Regions from separate parts of the Bacillus sp. ISL-39 genome, predicted to be linked through region 3. Evidence: riboswitches for the same ligand, from Rfam matches in the RefSeq annotation. Region 3 holds a riboswitch; each other region holds the start of a gene.

Region 1 (6,410 bases), on a different contig from region 3:
TAGCACAAAATCCCTTGGCCAATTCCCCTCCGTAGACGTAAGCTCGACAAAATCAAGCTGGAAGCTTTCTGGGTCCACCTTAAAAATCGCGATACTGTCATGGCCGCGGTTGGCAGCGTAGACGTACTTCCCATCAGATGAAATATGGATGGCGCTTCCTTGGTTGTTGTCGGTAAAATCTGCAGGCAGGGTGGAGATGGCCTGCAGCTGTTCAAAGCTGCCTTCCTGTGAATTGTATTTTAAAACAAGTACTTCAGAGCTGAATTCTGTCATCAAATAGGCGATGGTATTGTTTGGATGGAAAACAAGATGCCTTGGACCGCTGCCTGGTGCAATATGGAGCACACTCTTCTCGATCAGCTGGCCGTTATCCAGAGTATAGGTAATCAATTGGTCGATGCCAAGGTCGATTACTGCTGAATGGTTTCCGTCCGGTGTAAATCCCGCATAATGGGTGTGTGCTTTTTCCTGGCGCTCATCCGGTCCTGAGCCATCATGGACCGCGCTTGATAAGACCGACTCAATATTGCCTGTTTCAGGGTTCAGCAGATAGGAATCAGCAGACCCTTTATGGTAATTGGCGGATAAAAGCAGGTTATTTTCCTCGTTCACGCTCACATGGCATGGTGACGCTCCTTGTGCAAACTCGGAATTGATGAATGATAGCTTTCCGGAATCGAGAATGCGGAAACCTGCCACTCCTCCTGTACCACCTTCCTTTGCGACAGCATAGAGAAAGCGGTTGTCGTCACTGATTGTCAGGTATGTAGGATTTTCCAGGGCTGCCGCTGGTTCCACGTCGAGGATTTTTCCATTCACTGGATCAAGGGTGAAAGAGTAGATGCCCTCGCTGTCTTCTTTTGTATATGTACCGAAATAGCCTTTGAACTTTTCATGGGTTGCCATTATGAATGCCTCCAATTTGATTAAGCATTAATTGTCTAAGATATAGTCTAGCAAAAAAATCCTGGGTGACAAAATGTTACGAACAACAGGTGAATGGGTAAAATAGTACAGGAGATCTTCAGTTTGTAAAATGAATGTTAGATAACCTGACCAAAATCTGGACTTTAAGCTTTTTAAGGGATATGCTCTTTTATAATGAGATTCTAGCAAAGTTTTCTCAATAGACGAAAGAGCCTGATATCAGTTTAAAGTGTTTAGGAGGTTTATTATGAGCTTGCAAAAACAGATAATTGACGCATTGAATGTGAAGCCGCAAATCGATCCCCAGCAGGAAATCAGGAAGAGAATCGATTTTTTAAAGGAATATTTACTTGTCTCAAGGGCAAAAGGGTTCGTGCTTGGAATCAGCGGCGGCCAGGATTCCACCCTCGCTGGAAGGCTGGCGCAGATGGCAGCGGAGGAATTGCGGTCAGAAGGCAAGGAGGCCAAATTCGTAGCAGTCAGACTTCCATATGCTGTGCAAAAAGACGAGGAAGATGCACAGAAAGCATTGGACTTCATCAAGGCTGACCAGACGATCACCTTCAATATCCAGCCTGCTGTCGATACGTTCAATACACAGTTCGAGGAAGCGATTGGCGATAATATGACGGATTTTAATAAAGGAAACGCAAAGGCAAGGATGAGAATGATCACACAGTATGCCATCGCAGGACAGGAAGGCTTGCTGGTGATCGGGACAGACCATGCTGCCGAGGCTGTGACCGGATTCTTTACAAAATACGGGGACGGCGGTGCCGATTTGCTGCCTCTATCCGGACTGAACAAGCGTCAGGGCAGGGAACTGCTGAAGGCATTGAACGCAGAACCGAGACTGTACCTGAAAGAGCCTACTGCCGACCTTCTTGACAACAAGCCGCTTCAGTCCGATGAAACCGAGCTTGGAGTCAGCTATGAAGCAATCGATGACTATCTGGAAGGAAAGCAGATTGACGAAGCGGACGCTGGCAAAATTGAAGGCAGATACCTTGCTTCCGAGCATAAACGGCATATGCCTGCATCCATGTTTGATTCTTGGTGGAAGAGATAAGCATAAAAAAGCCTGGCTGAGATCTTCGATCAATCAGCCAGGCTTTTCATTTATTCAGTTTGCGCCACTGCGAAATGCGGCGTATCTTCTTTTTCCGTCACTTTGTCGATTTTATCGGTGAACATTTGGAAGACTCGCTTTTTCTCTTCCAATTCCTTGATATATTCCTTCAAATCATTGAATTTCTCCTCAAATGGCTGATGATACAGTTCACGGATTTTCCTGTTCAAGTCTGGATTCACTGTCGACTGGACGACTTGCTTTGTGATGTTGAATTTATATGTATACACTTTTAACTCGTTTTTAACTTCTTCATACTCCGAATCAATCTCTTGAAGAATCTCTTCAATTTCTGTTTTCCATTCATCTAGCGACTTCTTAACATGCTGTTCCATAAGGATCCTCCTGCCATTCGCCTGTAATAAAGCTTCTTCCCTTTATTCTAGCAAGCGAATTTTACATAGAGATTGCTGGGATATTACATTGTTAAAACAATCCTAGTCCGAATTTGTACAGTGCTTCCCAAAAGCTGTTTCTATCAATCTGCAGGTATTAAACTATCTCATAAAAGATTTCTCTATAAATGGTTCTAGGAAAAAAGACTCATCCTTGTAAGAAAATGGCGAAAATTGTTGAAATAACGGTACTATAGTTTTATATTTTAATTAGAACTGAAAAAGGCAAACTCATCGAAAGGTGAGGACGCAAAGCCACGAGTCTAAGGCATCACTGCTATGATCGTCGGGCTGCCAAAAAAGAACGGATGAGAACACCAGGTACAGGTGGATGGTTTTAAAGACTGTTTGCCACATTAAAATCCGCCGTCCTTTTGGGGGATTTTTTATTTGGAATGTCTCTTTCTGCACCATATTGCAAAAAGAAACGAATTTCACGTTTGTATATTGCGATATAGGATAAATAATACCTAAGATACTTGACAGGACAAAATAAAATGATCCTTTTGGCAGATTTGGTTTTAGCCAATGTTCAATTTTTTTATGAAAGGTGGAGGAAACGTTGACGGTTTTATTTGGGACGGTAGAGTACTTTGAACGGGAGATAGAGTTTCATTTATCTGAAGTTGAAAAAAGAGAGAGGTTCCGGGAAGAAATCAATCAAATTCAATTGAAGCTTGAAGAAGAGCTGCTTAATGACTTTATCTGCGACGAAAAGCTAAGGATGGAATGCTTGCAGAATCTATCGAATGCCTGCAGTAAGTTAACTGAAGATTATGTAGTTTGACAAGAAAAGCGGAAGCGCCTTGGTCAGCCCCGACAAGCGTCTTGAGGGGCTAGGCGGTGCGGCTGGACAATTCTCAAGTTATATCTTTCTTATTTCATACGAAAAGCCTGTGGACCGATCCACAGGCTTTTTCTATTGCTCTATTTAACTAGGCAGAGGGATAATACCTGGTTGGTATGTATTCTGCTTTGTAAAAGAAGAATGTCCTTTTGAGTATTTTTGATGAGGCTGGAACGGAAATCAACAACCACTATGGACAAGAGCATTATTTCAAAAAAGTGTTTGAACATCTCGTTTAAAGGATATGTTTATCAATAGGACAGCAAAAGGGGAATCGACATGGAGAAAAAGGAATATAACAAACTCGTAAGAGACCTGTTTCCTGATTTGATGAAGGAAAAGGGAAAGAAAGTAGAATTTGAAATTTTGGAAGCCAGTCAATATAGTGAAAAACTTATGGAGAAGTTCAATGAGGAAGTTGAGAAATTCCGTAATGCTGGAACAGACAGGCTGCTGAGTGAAATGGTTGATTTGCTTGAGGTGGTCTATGCGATTGCCGAGCACAGGGGAATCACTGAATCGGAAGTAGAGTTTATGCGCCAGCTGAAGAAGAATCGCAGCGGCGGCTTCAGGAAAAAAATCATGCTTAAAACAATTGAGGAAGAATCCTGATAAAAAAGCCCTCTGCCTTATCGGCGGAGGGCTTTTGCTATATCGTTAAGCAGATTTATGTGCAGCTTCTGGTGTTTGTTTGAAAACAGTTTTGCGGATGAAAGGAACCACCCAGCGGTCCAAGCCGTATTTACCAGCGTTGTAGCCAGCGAACAGGATGATGAAGCCGAAGAAGATGTCTGTTGGGTTGTGAGACACTGTTCCGGCAAGGAAGAAGCTGAAGTTCATCACAAGGCCGAAGAACATGGCTGCAGTTGTCAGTGTTCCTAGAATCAAGCCAAGACCAACCAGGAATTCTCCCAGCGGGACAATAAAGTTGAAAAGTTCGATATTCGGGAGTGCAAAACTTTCAAGGAAGTTTACATACCAACCATATACTGCGTTTCCGTCTGGACCTTTTACTGGATTGGCAACTGCATTTTTTAAATATCCAGTTGCGTCGAATCCTTCACCAGTTAATTTTCCCCATCCAGCAGTCATCCAATTGTAACCCAGCCAAACACGAATCACAGTCAACAGGCCAGCAGCAATATTGTTTTCTCTTAACCATTTAGCGAACATCTAAATCGCTTCCCTTCAAAAATTAATAATTATTACACTTATAAGATATCAAAGCAATTTATGGAAATCTGTGAAAAAAGTGTGAAGACACATATCAGCCATAATGTTTTGAACAAATTTTGTCAAATAAATTCCTTTAATGCAACATAATACCTACACAGGTATTTTTTTATTTTCCTTTTTCTTGTCGCATATGATGGAAATATATAGAATAAATATAGTGAGAAGTACAAGCTGGAAAGGGGAAGGTAAGGATGAGCGAGCTTTTATTCAAGCAGTTTGAATTAACAAGAGGTTCTTTTTTGAAAACAACTGAGGGCATCACTACGGAACAGGCAAGTGTCCAGCCAGAGGGCTTCAATAATAACATTCACTGGCACATCGGGCATGTGCTGACAGTTACAGAACAATTCATGATGGGATTCCCGAAAAAATCAAGTCATCTCCCTGTAAACTACATAGAGTTATTCGGAAATGGTACCCGTCCATCCGACTGGACTGGAGATGTTCCTTCCGTTGAAGTTTTGCGGGACCAATTGAAAGCGCAGCTGGGAAGGATCAAGGAAATACCGCCTTCAATGCTGGATGAAAAGCTCAAAAAGCCTTTCCTTGGGATGGAGACTTTCGGAGAGCTTGCGAACATGTCACTATTTCATGAAGCCTATCATCTTGGGCAAATTCACGTGATGAGAAAATTAGTAAAGTGATAGAGTAGCAAAAGCTATAAATGGGCTCTGTTTTATTAACCTGAAAACCCTTAATACGTAATAGTAAATAAGGGAAGCGGATGGTGTCTATAACACAACAATCAATGGAGGAACAGGCACAATAAAAAATGAGGAAAAGTAAGGGTTGGCAGGAATGGAGGCACTAGAAAATGTACCAGGAGAATTGCCCATATTGTAATGTGCACGCAGATGAAGAGCAGGAAATTGTACTGGAAAGTGAAACCTGTTATTTTATCCAGAAGGAGTCTGAGCAGCAAGTCCTGCAGGGAAGCGGGCTGATCATCCCGAAGCTCCATAAGCAAAATGTTTTTGAGTTATCAGATCAGGAATGGAAGGATTCCAGGGAGTTACTGCTTGAGACGAAGAAGATTCTTGACGAAAAGTATGCTCCAGACGGTTACAGTGTAGGGTGGAATACGGGACACGCTGGAGGGCAATCGATTTTCCATGCCCATTTGCATGTGATTCCGCGATTCAAGGATGAACCTCTCGCAGGCAAGGGGATCAGGTATTGGATTAAACAAAAGGAGAATAAGAGGAATTGAACCACGAAGTTTAGGTTGGGAAAATTTCCATGAAGATATTAGAATATTTTTACAAAAATGATTCCAAAATCCCGGGAGAGCAGTCCCGGGATTTTTCTATTTTAGAGGAGGGTTGGGTCTATAGTGGTATAGACATCTATACTGTTATTTAGATAGTCTAAGGTTACAGCATGAAAGCCTTTTCAAAGTTTAATAGATTAAATGGAGCAATCGCTCGGAAAAGGAGGAAACATGAAGAACAAAACACTAACGATTGCACTGTCAGCAGTTCTCGGTACAGGGGTGATGATTCCAGTCTCATTCGCGGACGGGAATCAAGTGCCGGGCCCATCGATTGAAAAGCGGGAGGGAAAAGCAGGCTTCCAGGAAGTCCATCCTGTGTTTTCGTGGGATAAGCCAGGTCCTTTATCGCCTGTACTTCATAAAGGATCGGTTCGGGGAGCGGGCATGGTCCAGCAGCCGCTGGATGAGATTGACGGGCATATGGAAAAAATGATAGCCGACCGTGTAATGCCAGGTGCTGTCGCTTTCGTCGCCCGGCGCGGCCATGTTGTGAAGCATGAGGCGTATGGATTTGCTTACAGATATGAAGATGACCAATTCACTGAATCCAGGAATCCGATCATGATGGAAGAAGATACGATATTTGACCTTGCCTCTATCAGT
Region 2 (6,410 bases), on a different contig from region 3:
ACTTGCTGTGTCCTTTCCTGGATGCGGTTCAGAAGGCTCATTATGCTGTTCCTCCCTTCATGCGTTTTCTGCCAATTAATTTTGATAGGAAAGAAGGTCCTTTCGCTTCCTTGAACAAGGTAATTTCCCGCCTGCTCGAGATTCTCTCTGCCATTTTAAAAATGGCTTTGGCTACATCGGTCTTGCCCTGGTTGATGACAAAAGGAATTCCAATATTAAGTGATTGTGAGCATGTTTGAAAGTCATTTGGTATATATACAGGATCCTCGTAACCAAGAATCCTGGCCGCATCTGCTGCCTGGATCACACTCTCCATGTTCGCCCGATTCACTACGAGTGTGACTTTATTTTTCAATTCAAGGATATCGAACGTCTCGAGCATCAGCTTGGTATTCTTCAATGCTGTCATCTCAAGATTGGCCATGACCATGATTTGGTCCGCTTTTTCAGCGATATGGACTGTATGATCATTAAGGCCTACAGATGTATCGACGACCACATAGTCATAATTCAGCAGCATCAGGTCGAGGATTTTATCGACTGCTTCTTTCGTGACTAGATCTGCATACTCAGGGCGGTCCGGAGCCGCCATGACCTTCACTCCGCTTTCATGCCTGGACATGTAGCCTGCCAGTGAATGTTCATCAAGAGTACTCATGCCCTCAATCACTTCTTTAATGGTAAAAGCAGACTTCAAATCCATGGCTAGCCCGATATCACCAAATTGAAAGTCTCCATCCAATATCGCTACAGATATATTTTTCTTCACTAAAGCTCCAGCCAGATTGACCGTCAGGACCGTGCGACCAATCCCGCCTTTTGCACTGCAAACGGCAATAAGCTCGCCTCGTTTCAACTTAGCTGGCTTCTTTTCATGTATTTGCAGTTCATTCGCGTTTTCCATGATTGGTCACCCTCCATCTTCTTCAATCCTATTCGCTGTCGCTTGCAGCTTCGTTTTCCGCTATGACCGGCCGCTTATGCAGCATGAAATGGATATTGCCTTGTTCGGCTGAATTAACAAGTTTTAAAGCATCCGCTGGCTTAAGTTCTACCGTAACTGACGTATATTCGGCATAAGGCTCTTGTGTATCCTCAGGCAGGACCATCTTACGCCCAACCGCCAGTACCCTTGCTTTTTCCAAGATGATTTTAGACTCAACATTCCCTTCCTGTCCCGGAAGCTTTTTAGAGAACATAATGTCGACTTCATCTTCAGGTTCAATCAGGTTCGCAGTTGATTGATTTAAATTAACCCCCACTGAAACAGCACGATAGCCATCCCTGACTTTTCTCGAAACATAGATATGTTCTGCAGTCTGGGATCCCAGCCGGTGGGAAAGGATTGGCTCGCCTTGCTCAATCTCAGCGTTCGCCAGTTTCCCCTCAACATCGCCAAAGCTTTTAATGGAGTTGGCGTGCAATGCCTTTTCAGGAACCATCGCTGTTCCCAGTTTTGCGGATGTGATTTGCTCATTTTTCTGGATCTTTTCTTTGGCGACAACAATCTCCACCAAATTGCTGTTCATCGCCTTTTCAGCTTTCACTTGATTCATATATTGAAAGAATAAAAATGTCGTTACTATACCCATTACTAATGCGAGGACCAAAACAAGCTTTGACCGCATATTTGATCACCTACTCCGTTATTCGAATGCTGTATGCGCCCTTAAAGGCGGCCGTTTCACCTTCAAAACCCGTTCCTGCGCGCTTGATGAATATCCCCTTGATTGAAGTGTCATGGCTGTCCATTGGATCGGTAATATAGAAATAAGCGAAACCAGTAATTTTCACTTCTTTTACCTGGTTGACATCCGTGCTGTATGGTTTATAGACAGGGACAAGCAGAATCCTTGAACAATTCCTTGAATTTATATCCCTTGGGAGTTCTGGACACGAATTCACTTTTTCCTTGACCACTTCCCTTGTCTTACCGGCAATATTACCTGTTTGTGTGATGACGATATCCCCTACAGTAAGCTCGTTTTGATAGCCATTACGGAGGTTTTCTTCATACGGACGGGCTCCTGTATCGCCCAGGGCAAGGACGCCGAAATTCCCATATTCCACTCCGCCAGTATCCACTTTCAGCTGGTATTCCTTATTAAACTCCAAGGGGATGCTGTCATCGATGCCAAGCGGTGCTGCACCTTCTGCCCGTCCCATCGTCCTTAACTCGGCAGCAGAATGCGCTTGGACATCGACAGTTTCAAAGCCAAGTAGTTTTGAGAAAGCGAGGTCTACCTTTTTGGACAAATCAATAGCGACTTTCTTCTCCATGTCTATTGATATATTGTCTATATTTGAGCCATCTTTATGGGCTGCAACGATGCTTCGTACCACCTCTTCAACCTTCGCTTCGTTGTTTGTCAGCTCCTGTGCTCCAGAAAGGACAGCCGCATTAGCCGTTTTCTGCAGCTCCGCCTTCGTCATATATACCATCCCGCCGTCAATTGCAAGACCGGCCATACTAAGGATGACAAACATCGAAAGGGCCGCCAAAAGAATGGTGTTTCCTGATTCATCCGCTAACCATCTTCTTGCCATTTTTTCCTCCTCACTCCACTCTGATCGTTGACTCCGCCGTAATCGTCAAGGATGAAGAAAACAGGCTGGATATAAACGGAGTGAAAAATTGATAAGGATATTCTAGCTTCACAGTTATATAGTCACCAGCAACACGTCCCGATTCTCCAGGGGAAATCGAGATGGCCAGTTTATCAATTTCATTCAGCTGTACGTAATCCCTGGCAAAAGCAGTAACTTCAGAATCACTTTTACCGAGACCTCCCACCCTGACGGTTTCCTGGGCCGCCATATGAAGATGGGCATAAGAATACATAATCCTTCCGAAATCCAAAATGCCTACCAACAGCAATAAAAGAACCGGCAGAACAAGGGCCGTCTCAACGAGTGATTGCCCTCTCTCATCACGTCTCAAAACAATCCTCCTCCAGCTGGAAACACAATGGCAGCCAAAGCTCCAATCGCGATCGCCACTCCATATGGATAGGTCGTGTTCAAGGCTTCCTTATCCAGTCCATGCGGGACTTTCATACCGCTACGCAGCCCGCCCAGGAACATGCCGATCTGTTTTAGCCTGTTTATGGCACCCTTCCTGAAAAACAGGATCAACAGTGCCAAAATCCCTCCAGCCAGCGCCATATACACAGCCGCCGTCAATACAAATACAGCTCCCTTTAAGCTCCCCACCACCGCAAGCAGTTTCACATCCCCAGCTCCCATGCCTCCGAGCAAATAGGGAATCAGCAAAATAGAGAAACCAACTGCTGTTCCTGCAAGAGCAAAGGTGAGGCCCTGGATTCCATCAGTGGCTGTATTTAAAGCCAGACCAGCTAGTAAAAAAGGAAATAAAACTTTGTTATAAATCTTCCGTTCTCTCAAATCGGTTATGACACAAATCACTATTAATGTTATCAATAAAAAGTCGACTAACATCGATCTACCTCATTTCAGTGAGGAGTTTTAAAAAAGCCTCACGTTTCTCAACGCGAGGCTGTTTCTAGGTGTACCTCTGACTACAACTTATAAGTGAATGTATAAATGCCTTAGTCAATAGGAACGATTATGGTGTAGTAGGAGTATCATTTCTTCCGGTTACAGCATCGGTTACCTCAGTAAACATAGCAAGAATTTCTTCACGCAATAAAGCTAACACTCCAACAACCGCCACCGCAATAACTCCAAGTACCAAACCGTACTCCGTCATACCTTGTCCTTGTTCTTCTGTGAATAGTGCTTTCATTTTTGCTTTCATTGTTTAAAACCCCTTTTCATTTTATTAGTTTGATAGAATGACCGACTTTCGTTCCGCTATTCCGAATCGTGCCTTCTGGAAGCTCGAAGACGGAATATGCACCTTTGCAGCGCTTTCCCATTTTCGCAGGCTCAAGTTGTTCGTCCGCGCCTACAATCTCATCGTTCTCGTTGATGTAAAGAACATCGATGGAATAGTTCATAAAAAAGGTATGGATGGACCGGCAGGGCTTTATATAGAGACTGTGTCCTTCTGGCAAGCTTTCTGTCAGCATCAACCCTTTGAATCTGCTGAAAAAGGTATCTGCTATTTTTACATCCGCTGCCAATTCTTTGCCGTTCACTTCGTTCACTAGTCTCATTTCGCTTTTCACCTCCGACTGTACAAAAATAACCCCGCCTTTACCGAAAGGGGGGTTCGCTGAATACATATTTCATGTAATTCACCCTGATCTTTCGGTAGCTGGCTGGCTTAGCAATGGATTGCCGTAGCCCCTTTAGCTTTGCGTCGCTGGTTTTCACCAGGTTTGCCTTTATCGAGAACCAGTGTATATCCGACTGATCTCTTATCCACATCATAATTTGAATCATTCTTCAACAAAATCCATCAAAAATCCTGATTTTTCTAAAAATTTAACCAGGTATTTTTGCTCAGGAAAAAGAAACTACTTTTCCGATAGATAGTACTTAAATCACTATTCGGATGGTTAACAATTTTCTGATGTGAATAACTTAGCTGAACAAAGCTTTTATTTTGGATAATTAGGCATGCTCCCTTACACGGTTTATAGGTAGAATGTTTTGTTTTCTGTGGATTTTTCCATCTCGAATAGGCCATAAACCACTAAATTCCTTGAAATAAATATGGATTTTTATAATATATTTGCATTTCTTTTAAAAAACCGTCATGCTAGTGGATGAAGAACAACAATGTAATAAAGCGAGCAGGTGAAAAAAATGATCGAAGTTAAAACTTCTGAAATTAGCGATGGTGAATTCAATAGAGGGATATTCGCAACTCGTGATATTGCAAAAGGCGAATTGATCCATGAGGCTCCCGTGCTATCCTATCCAAACGATCAGCATGTCCATATCGAGAAAACTGCGCTGGCGGATTATGCCTTCGAATATGGCATCAACCATTCTGCCCTCCTTCTTGGATATGGAATGTTATTCAACCACTCATACGAGCCTAACGCAACGTATGAAATCAATTTCGACAATCACACATTTGATTTCTATGCCTACCGTGATATCAGCGCCGGTGAAGAAATTTTCATTAATTATAATGGGGAAGAGGATAATAACGATCCATTATGGTTCAACAAAGAAGAGGAATAACAAGAAAACGGCTTCCCATTCAGGGAGCCGCTTTTTTATGGTTCTCTATCCTATATCTCCAAACAATCCAGTTCAACAATCACTGTTGTCCCCTTACCCTCTTCACTGATGATCTTCATTGTTCCATTATGCTCCTGGATGATTTTATTGCTCACCGTCAATCCAAGTCCAATCCCTTTATCTTTTGTCGTATAAAAAGGCGTCCCAAGGTATCTAAGCCGGTCCGCTTCGATGCCCGTTCCCTCATCTGAAATGCTTATCTGCAGCTTCCCCGAACCTTTCATCTGAAGGTCAATATGAATTTTCCCGCCTTCAGGCATGGATTCAATCGCATTTTTCATAAAGTTTAAAAATACCTGTTTTAGCTGGTGCGGATTGCATGAAAGCATGAGATTCTTTTCTTGAAAATTAGTGATGATTTGGACATTATGCAACAATGCTTGCGGGTGAATTATTTTGATTGTGCTGTCCAGGATTGACTTCATGTTTCCCTTTACAAACTTTACCGCCTGCGGCTTTGCAAGTGACATAAACTCATTGACTATCGTATCGATCCTGTCAAGTTCATTCATGATGATAGCCAGGTAATCCTCCTGCTTCTCCTTATCGAGACATGTCTGCAATAATTTCGAGAAACCTTTCAATGAAGTAAGCGGATTGCGAATTTCATGAGCCACTCCTGCTGCCAGCTGTCCGGTGATGGAAAGCCTGTCCAGGTTTCGGATCGTGGCGTCCTGCTTGACACGGTCGGTAATATTCCTGCCGACACTGACAAATGACTCTATCTCTTTTTTCTCATTGTAAATCGGTGAAAAATTGTACTCTGTGTAAACCGTATTTTGGTCACAGGTCGTAAACTTCTTCCGTAAAATTTGGGGTTCACCTGATTCCAGAATTTCCTCAAGCTTTTTATCAAGAATGACATCTTCATCAGGTGTCAAAAATTCACTCAAGCTTTTGCCGACAATTTGCTCTGGCTTCAGACTGATTACTTTTCCATGTGAGGGTGATGCATACACTATCACTTTATTCTTATCAATCACCTTGATCATGTCAGTCGTATTCTCGGTGATCAATTCGTACAATTCCCGGGTTCTATTCAGTTCACGCTCCATGTTCACCATTTTGGTAATGTCACGGTAAATCGCAATGATTGCGATGATTTTCCCGTGCTTATTCCGAAAAGGAGAGTAGGAGACCGCAATATCCAGCATTGATCCGTCTTTATGATATCGCTGGGTTATCATATTTGTAAAAGCCTTGCCATTCTTGACTTGGGCTATGATTCCTGG
Region 3 (6,410 bases):
GGCACTGGCTGGTCTTTATAACTCCTCTAAAGGCCACGCCAATCACTTTTTCGGCACTGTATGGTCATTATAACTCTTCTAAAGACCACGCCACCGGCTTTTTGGGCTATCGATGGTCTTTATAACTCCTCTAAAGACCACGCCACCCGCTTTTTTCGGCACTGTATGGTCTTTATAACTCTTCTAAAGACCACGCCACCGGCTTTTTTCGGCACTGTATGGTCTTTATAACTCCTCTAAAGACCACTCCACCCGCTTTTTTCGGCACTGTATGGTCTTTATAACTCTTCTAAAGACCACGCCACCAGCTTTTTCGGCACTGTATGGTCTTTATAACTCCTCTAAAGACCGCGCCACCCGCTTTTTCGGCACTGGCTGGTCTTTATAACTCCTCTAAAGGCCACGCCAATCACTTTTTCGGCACTGTATGGTCATTATAACTCTTCTAAAGACCACGCCAATCACTTTTTCGGCACTGGTTGGTCTTTATAACTCCTCTAAAGACCACGCCACCCGCTTTTTCGGCACTGGCTGGTCTTTATAACTCTTCTAAAGACCACGCCACCCGCTTTTTTCGGCACTGTATGGTCATTATAACTCTTCTAAAGACCACGCCACCACGCCACCCGCTTTTTCGGCACTAGATGGTCTTTATAACTCCTCTTATTACGATTATTGACGTATATTCGATTGGGAAGCAGTTTCGAAAAGAGCCCGAAACCTTTAAGAGTGCGGATAACGGTACGTGTTCGTACAGTATCAAAACATGCGAAAGCAGTCTTATTTAAAATATATCGCGGGATTGTTATAATTTGGGGATAGTCACTACAGCTAGTAAAAAAAGGGGTTATCAAAATGTTCAAAAGAGATGTCAAGAAACATTGGACAGTTCAATATGAGGAAAGAGGGATGCCGCATGTCCAGGCAGGACTTGTGCTGAATCCCCAAAACTGGAGGGAATTGGACCCCTTCATTTTAATGGCGGAAGACTGGTTTAAGCGTGGTACTTTTTCTGATCACCCGCATCGCGGCTTCCAGACAATCACCTATATCATAGACGGCAGGCTGGAGCACATTGACAACCATGGCGGCCACAGCATCCTGGAGTCTGGGGACATTCAGTACATGAACGCTGGCAGCGGTGCGCGGCATGCTGAAGAGGCGGTTGATAACGATATTGCCCATACACTGCAGCTGTGGCTGAATCTGCCTAAGGAGTTGAAAGGCACAGCCACTTCTTATCAAAACGTGTATTCCGAACATGCACCCCTTGTCCAGTTTAAAGGCGGAACTTTAAAGGTGTATTCAGGTGAAACAGCGGGAGTGAAAGGCCCTCTCGAACCATTGGTACCTTTTACCCTGTCAGAAATTCAGCTGGCGGAGGGAGCGGAGTACGAATATGAATTGCCGGAAGGACATAACGCATTCCTTTATGTACTTTCAGGTGACGTCCAGGCAGGCTCAAGCCATACAAACCTTAAAAAGTCTTCCGCCGCAACATTGACCTTTAAAGACGGCGGCGAAGGCCTAAGTGAAATTTCACTAAAAGCATATCAGCGTTCCCGCGTGCTGGTATACTCCGGTAAGCCAATCAAGGAGGAAGTGGTTGCCTACGGACCATTCGTGATGAATTCGATGGAGGAGATTCGCCAGGCTTACCGTGATTATCAGGAAGGGAAATTCGGCACTGCGGCTGAATAAACCAAACTTTTTTAAAGTTTCTATTTATTTTTCTCTGTCGAAAAAGTAAGATAAAAGTAGAATTAAAATCCGATAATGGCAAACCCAGGGAAATCTGGGGACGCAAAGCTACAGGGGCTAAAGTCATCGACCATGCCAGCCAGTTGCCGAAGATTCACATAGCTTATGCATGTGCTGTTCTTCGGACAGCACTTTTTTGTCGATTTTAATTCCAATATGGTAAAAGTGGAGGTATTGGAATGAAGAAGATTTTAGCATCAACATTTTTGACAGGAATGCTGGTTTTTGGAACAGGAGTCTCTGCAGATGAGATAGTCGAAACAGTAGATCCGGGTACGACTCCTGACGAGTTTTTATTTACCTTTGATCAATTGTTTGAGGAATTGAAGCTTCTGCTAACCTTTGATGATGAACAAGAAGCCCAGCTTCTGCTTGAATTCGCGAATGAGAGATTAGCTGAGGCCACAGCAATGTCAGCTGAAGAAAAAGAAGAGTTCGTTCAAGCAGCCTTTGAGGAATACTTAGCGGCACTTGAGGTAGCCCAGGAAAAGGTAACGGAAGTGATTGTAGAAGATGGGACCGATGCTGAAGGTGAAGAAAATCTGACAGATGGGCTTGAAGAAGCATCTGAAGTTGAAGATGAGTTGACTGAGGGCCTTGAGGATGAGCTGAAGGAAGAAGTGGAAGAGGCAACCGAGCAAGCAAAGATCGTTGCTAATGTTGTGAAAGACTTGGACCAGGAAATGGTTGCCCAGCTGCGTGAACAGGAGTTAGGATATGGCCAAATCGCCCAAATCTTCTGGCTTGCAGAAGCAGCTGGCAAAACAGTCGAGGAAATCACTGCCTTATATACAGAGGAAAAGATTGGGTTCGGACAGGCCGCCAAACAGCTAGGTGTCCATCCATCGCAAATGAAAGGTCTCACATCAGGCAAAAAACAGGAATCTGAAAAAGAAATAGATGAAGATACAGAAACAGATGAAAACATCGAGGCGTCCGAAGAAGAGAGCAGTACAGAAGAAGCCGAACAGCAAGTGGATGAAACTGAAGTTGTAAATGAAAATGAAAGTGATGAGACAGCCACTGAACAATCCACTGTAGAGCAGGTGAGTGTTGCTTCGACACAAAGTATTGAAAAAGATGAAAAGAAGTCTGAAGAGAAACAGGCTATAGCATCAAAAAAAGCTGAAGAAAAACAACTTGAGACTGAAAAGAAAGCTGAAGCCAAGCAAAAAGAGGCAGCCGAAAAAGCAGAAAAGCAACAAAAGGAAGATGCAAAAAAAGCTGAAGAGCAACAAAGAGAAGCAGACAAAAAAGCTGAAGAAAAAAAGCGTGAAGAAGCCAAGAAAAATAAAGAAAAACAAGGAGATGAAGCCAACCAAGAAGATGATGAGCAGGACGATGACGGTGATGAAAAGGGAAACAAGGAAAAAGGGAAAAATAACGGTAAGTAAAAGTTAACATAAGTCAATGCCAGAAAACTACCTGGCAGTTAGATTCCAATCAATTGACGGAATGCGCCCAGTCATGTATCATAATCCTATACACTTGAATAGTTTCTCCTAAAGGGGAGTAGCTTTCACAACAGAGTCGTCATTACGGAGATCACTCCCGGCTTTGTTGGCAACGATCGTTGTTAGCAAGACCTTTGCCATATTTTTTGGTGAAGGTCTTTATTTGTTTTCGGACCTTCACCTGAGCGGGTGAAGGTCTTTTCATGGGTAACCATATACGAATGAGCCTTTATAAGATCATAAGAGAGAAATTATGGTCACAATAAGGCCGATAAAGTACCCTTTGCCACATTCAAGTAAAAATGAAAAGTGTAGAAAAGAGGGTTTCCCATAAGCACGCGCATGAGAAAGGAATGTAGAAACATTTTATAAATCTTCTATAGATATAAAGAGGCATTTTCCTAACGATAAACATAAATTTAAGTATTGGAGTGTGGATGTTGTGAAGAAATTAAGAATTAGTTTTAATGATCTTGTCAAAAAGAACAAGGAAGAATTGTTAGCAGACCAAAAGCGGATCGAGATAATTGAGAAGCGGCTTGATGACAAATACACCAACCCAAAATAGTTAATAGACGGAGGAACAGGATGTTATTACGGAAGTATATGTCTTTGCTGGGAGTAGGCTCCGCCCAGATTGACCTGATTTTGGTGAAGGATGTTTTAATTCCTGGGGAGTCAGTGAATGGAAAGTTCTTGATCAAGGGAGGTACGGTAGACCAGGACCTTCAGCTGATTGAGTGTGCCCTTGTCATGGTTAACTTAAAGACAGAAGCAGAAAAGGTACTGGATACTGCCACAATTGATGTGCCGTTAAGGATCCAGCCAGATGGGGATGATGAGGTGCCGTTCAGCTTCCTGCTGCCTGCGGATGTTCCTCCTTCAAACAAGGATATCTCTTATCATTTTAAAACCAAGCTGGTCTTTAAGCAGGGAACAGAAAGCTGGGATGAAGATATGATCAAGGTGGTAAAAGGGAATCAGTAAGTATAAAAAACCTTTTCCATCTTTTATGGAAATAGAGAAAGGGGCAAGAGAATGAATCAATATGAACATCTGGCAAACAGTGTTGTTTATTCAATCCGAGGATCAAAAGCAGCTTTAGTTCATAAAGATTCATCACTAAAGCTGGTTGGAGAAGGGAGAAGTGCTTTTGCGTTCAGAATCAAAGGAACGGATCTTGTTCTAAAGGTTTTTTTTCCGCAGTTTGAGAAGGTTGCAGCAGAAGAAGCGGGTATTTATAAGGAGCTTGCTGGAAATCCATTTTTCCCTGCTCTTCATGAATCGGGAAGCAATTATTTGGTAATGGATTATGTCCAAGGAATGACACTCTATCAATGTTTGGTAAATGGCATGCCGATTGCCGCGGGCCACATTGAGGAAGTCGATCAAGCCCTTAAGCTTGCGAGAGAGAAGGGATTAAACCCATCCGACATACATTTGCGGAACATTATCATCACTCCAGATGATGAAGTCAAGCTTATAGATGTGGCTCGATTCAGGCAGACAAAGCGATGTTCCCAGTGGGAGGACTTAAAAACGGCCTTTTATAAATTTTACAGGCATGACCGCTTTCCAAAGAAAATGCCAGAACCTGCGATGAATATAATTGCTTTTATTTATAAAAAAGGACTGCTGCCATCTATTAATTAAAGCATGGCTGCCAGTCCTCTTTTTATTTTTCTCAATGAGATACCTACGAAGCAAGGAGGTATAAGAAACAGTCTTTATCCATTACATATTTCCCGTATGGAAGGCCGGAAAAGGCAAAAAAATGCTGCCTCACTTGTTTAGCAGAACAAGATGGGCAAGGCCTATAAGTGCAAAAACTTGTCCTGCATTCTGAACCTGCGGTATGATGGTTTATAACAGTGCATTTTGAAGATAAGCCGTAGAAGCATATATATAAAATTGTCATTGAACACATGGAGGAATCTAAATGACCACAGAACTGCAAGCATTAGGAGAAGCAATTGTCAGCAGGAAGCATGAAATCGCTAAATCTGTCCACAAAGATAGGTATTCTGAAGCAGTTTTAACGGAAGCACAGAAATATGACCTTGGAAAAATTGAACAGCAGATTCTTGAGATCCGGGCGAACTTCATTGAAATTTTCGGCCAGGCATTGATTGATCATGAAGACCAGGAAAAAGCATTTGATAAAATTACAGACTGGGGAAAAGAAACCGGAGAGTATATCTACAAACTCGGTGCATCACTCGATGAAGCACTTAAAGATACAAGCTATTACCGAGAGCATATCTGGAGAGCAATCAAAGAAGAAGCGAAGGATATGTCCGCTTCTGCCATCTTTGGTGTATTAGATATAATTGATCCATTAATGGACCATGCTATATACAGCTTCAGCCTTACGTTCGTCGACGCTCACCAAAAAAGCCTTGAAAATGCCAAAACAGCGTTGCTTGAGCTGTCAGTGCCAGTCGTTCCATTAATGCCTGGAGTCGGTGTATTGCCTCTTGTCGGAAACGTTGATACTGAAAGGGCCCAGCTATTGATGGAAGAAACATTGGACCAGGCTGTAAAACTCAAGCTTACTCACCTCATCTTTGATGTGTCCGGGGTAATGATTGTCGATACGATGGTTGCGGACCAGCTGTTCAAGGTCATTAACGCCCTGTCACTAGTAGGGGTAAAAACAATCATGACGGGTATCCGTCCTGAGGTTGCCCATACAATGGTGACGCTTGGTCTAAACCTTGAGGGCATAATGGTAAAATCAAATCTTCATCAGGCATTCAAAGAGATCCAGACTCTGTAAAATGCATAGATTCGAAAAAGCTGCTCAGGCAGCTTTTTTTTTTGCGATAAAAGGAGGAATTACCATATAAGAAGAGAATTTTTTTATTTAATCTAAGTCTGTTTTCGTAAAGATTGTTGTTAAAATCCCAAAGCCGATTTAAACGTAATTCAAGCTATTTAGTAGGTCGGTATTAAATTTGCATGTTCTTTTCTCATTATTAGAGTCAACTTTGCAAAGAAACATAGTTCATTCAATCCTATTTTGCGGTCAATAGCAGCAAAGTTTGAGAAAAGAACCTAATCTAAAGACAAAGTGATGATGTTTTATGACTAAAATGAAACCTGATAAAATCCATATCATCGGGTCTGTTGCAAGCGGAAAGACGACCCTCGCCAGGAGCCTTTCAACCCGATACAACTTGCCTCATCATGAGC

The links. A riboswitch is a leader RNA that binds a small molecule or an ion and turns the genes downstream of it on or off. The one in region 3 is predicted to bind cyclic di-GMP.
Region 1: it holds a riboswitch for cyclic di-GMP, as region 3 does, so the genes downstream of both, J7E37_RS07700 (hypothetical protein) here and J7E37_RS06875 (DUF5667 domain-containing protein) in region 3, are expected to answer to the same signal.
Region 2: it holds a riboswitch for cyclic di-GMP, as region 3 does, so the genes downstream of both, J7E37_RS18535 (DUF192 domain-containing protein) here and J7E37_RS06875 (DUF5667 domain-containing protein) in region 3, are expected to answer to the same signal.

What each region holds. Positions count from the first base shown of each region.
Region 1 covers NZ_JAGGQM010000006.1:3,694-10,103, forward strand. Annotated here, with positions in the region: gene J7E37_RS07685 (lactonase family protein) at 1-906, opposite strand, end outside; gene nadE (ammonia-dependent NAD(+) synthetase) at 1,175-1,996, shown strand; gene J7E37_RS07695 (hypothetical protein) at 2,047-2,391, opposite strand; cyclic di-GMP riboswitch class I at 2,666-2,750, shown strand; gene J7E37_RS07700 (hypothetical protein) at 3,014-3,238, shown strand; gene J7E37_RS07705 (nucleoside triphosphate pyrophosphohydrolase) at 3,578-3,910, shown strand; gene J7E37_RS07710 (DoxX family protein) at 3,956-4,471, opposite strand; gene J7E37_RS07715 (DinB family protein) at 4,726-5,178, shown strand; gene J7E37_RS07720 (HIT family protein) at 5,349-5,744, shown strand; gene J7E37_RS07725 (serine hydrolase domain-containing protein) at 5,976-6,410, shown strand, end outside.
Region 2 covers NZ_JAGGQM010000027.1:17,906-24,315, reverse strand. Annotated here, with positions in the region: gene J7E37_RS18570 (TadA family conjugal transfer-associated ATPase) at 1-41, opposite strand, end outside; gene J7E37_RS18565 (CpaE/TadZ family protein) at 41-904, opposite strand; gene cpaB (Flp pilus assembly protein CpaB) at 933-1,628, opposite strand; gene J7E37_RS18555 (pilus assembly protein TadG-related protein) at 1,639-2,547, opposite strand; gene J7E37_RS18550 (TadE/TadG family type IV pilus assembly protein) at 2,558-2,941, opposite strand; gene J7E37_RS18545 (A24 family peptidase) at 2,938-3,459, opposite strand; gene J7E37_RS18540 (Flp family type IVb pilin) at 3,587-3,778, opposite strand; gene J7E37_RS18535 (DUF192 domain-containing protein) at 3,795-4,139, opposite strand; cyclic di-GMP riboswitch class I at 4,233-4,319, opposite strand; gene J7E37_RS18530 (SET domain-containing protein) at 4,735-5,118, shown strand; gene J7E37_RS18525 (PAS domain-containing sensor histidine kinase) at 5,169-6,410, opposite strand, start outside.
Region 3 covers NZ_JAGGQM010000005.1:155,067-161,476, reverse strand. Annotated here, with positions in the region: gene J7E37_RS06880 (pirin family protein) at 856-1,701, shown strand; cyclic di-GMP riboswitch class I at 1,769-1,852, shown strand; gene J7E37_RS06875 (DUF5667 domain-containing protein) at 1,941-3,155, shown strand; gene J7E37_RS06870 (FbpB family small basic protein) at 3,658-3,783, shown strand; gene J7E37_RS06865 (sporulation protein) at 3,804-4,202, shown strand; gene J7E37_RS06860 (protein kinase family protein) at 4,254-4,868, shown strand; gene J7E37_RS06855 (STAS domain-containing protein) at 5,155-5,994, shown strand; gene J7E37_RS06850 (P-loop NTPase family protein) at 6,302-6,410, shown strand, end outside.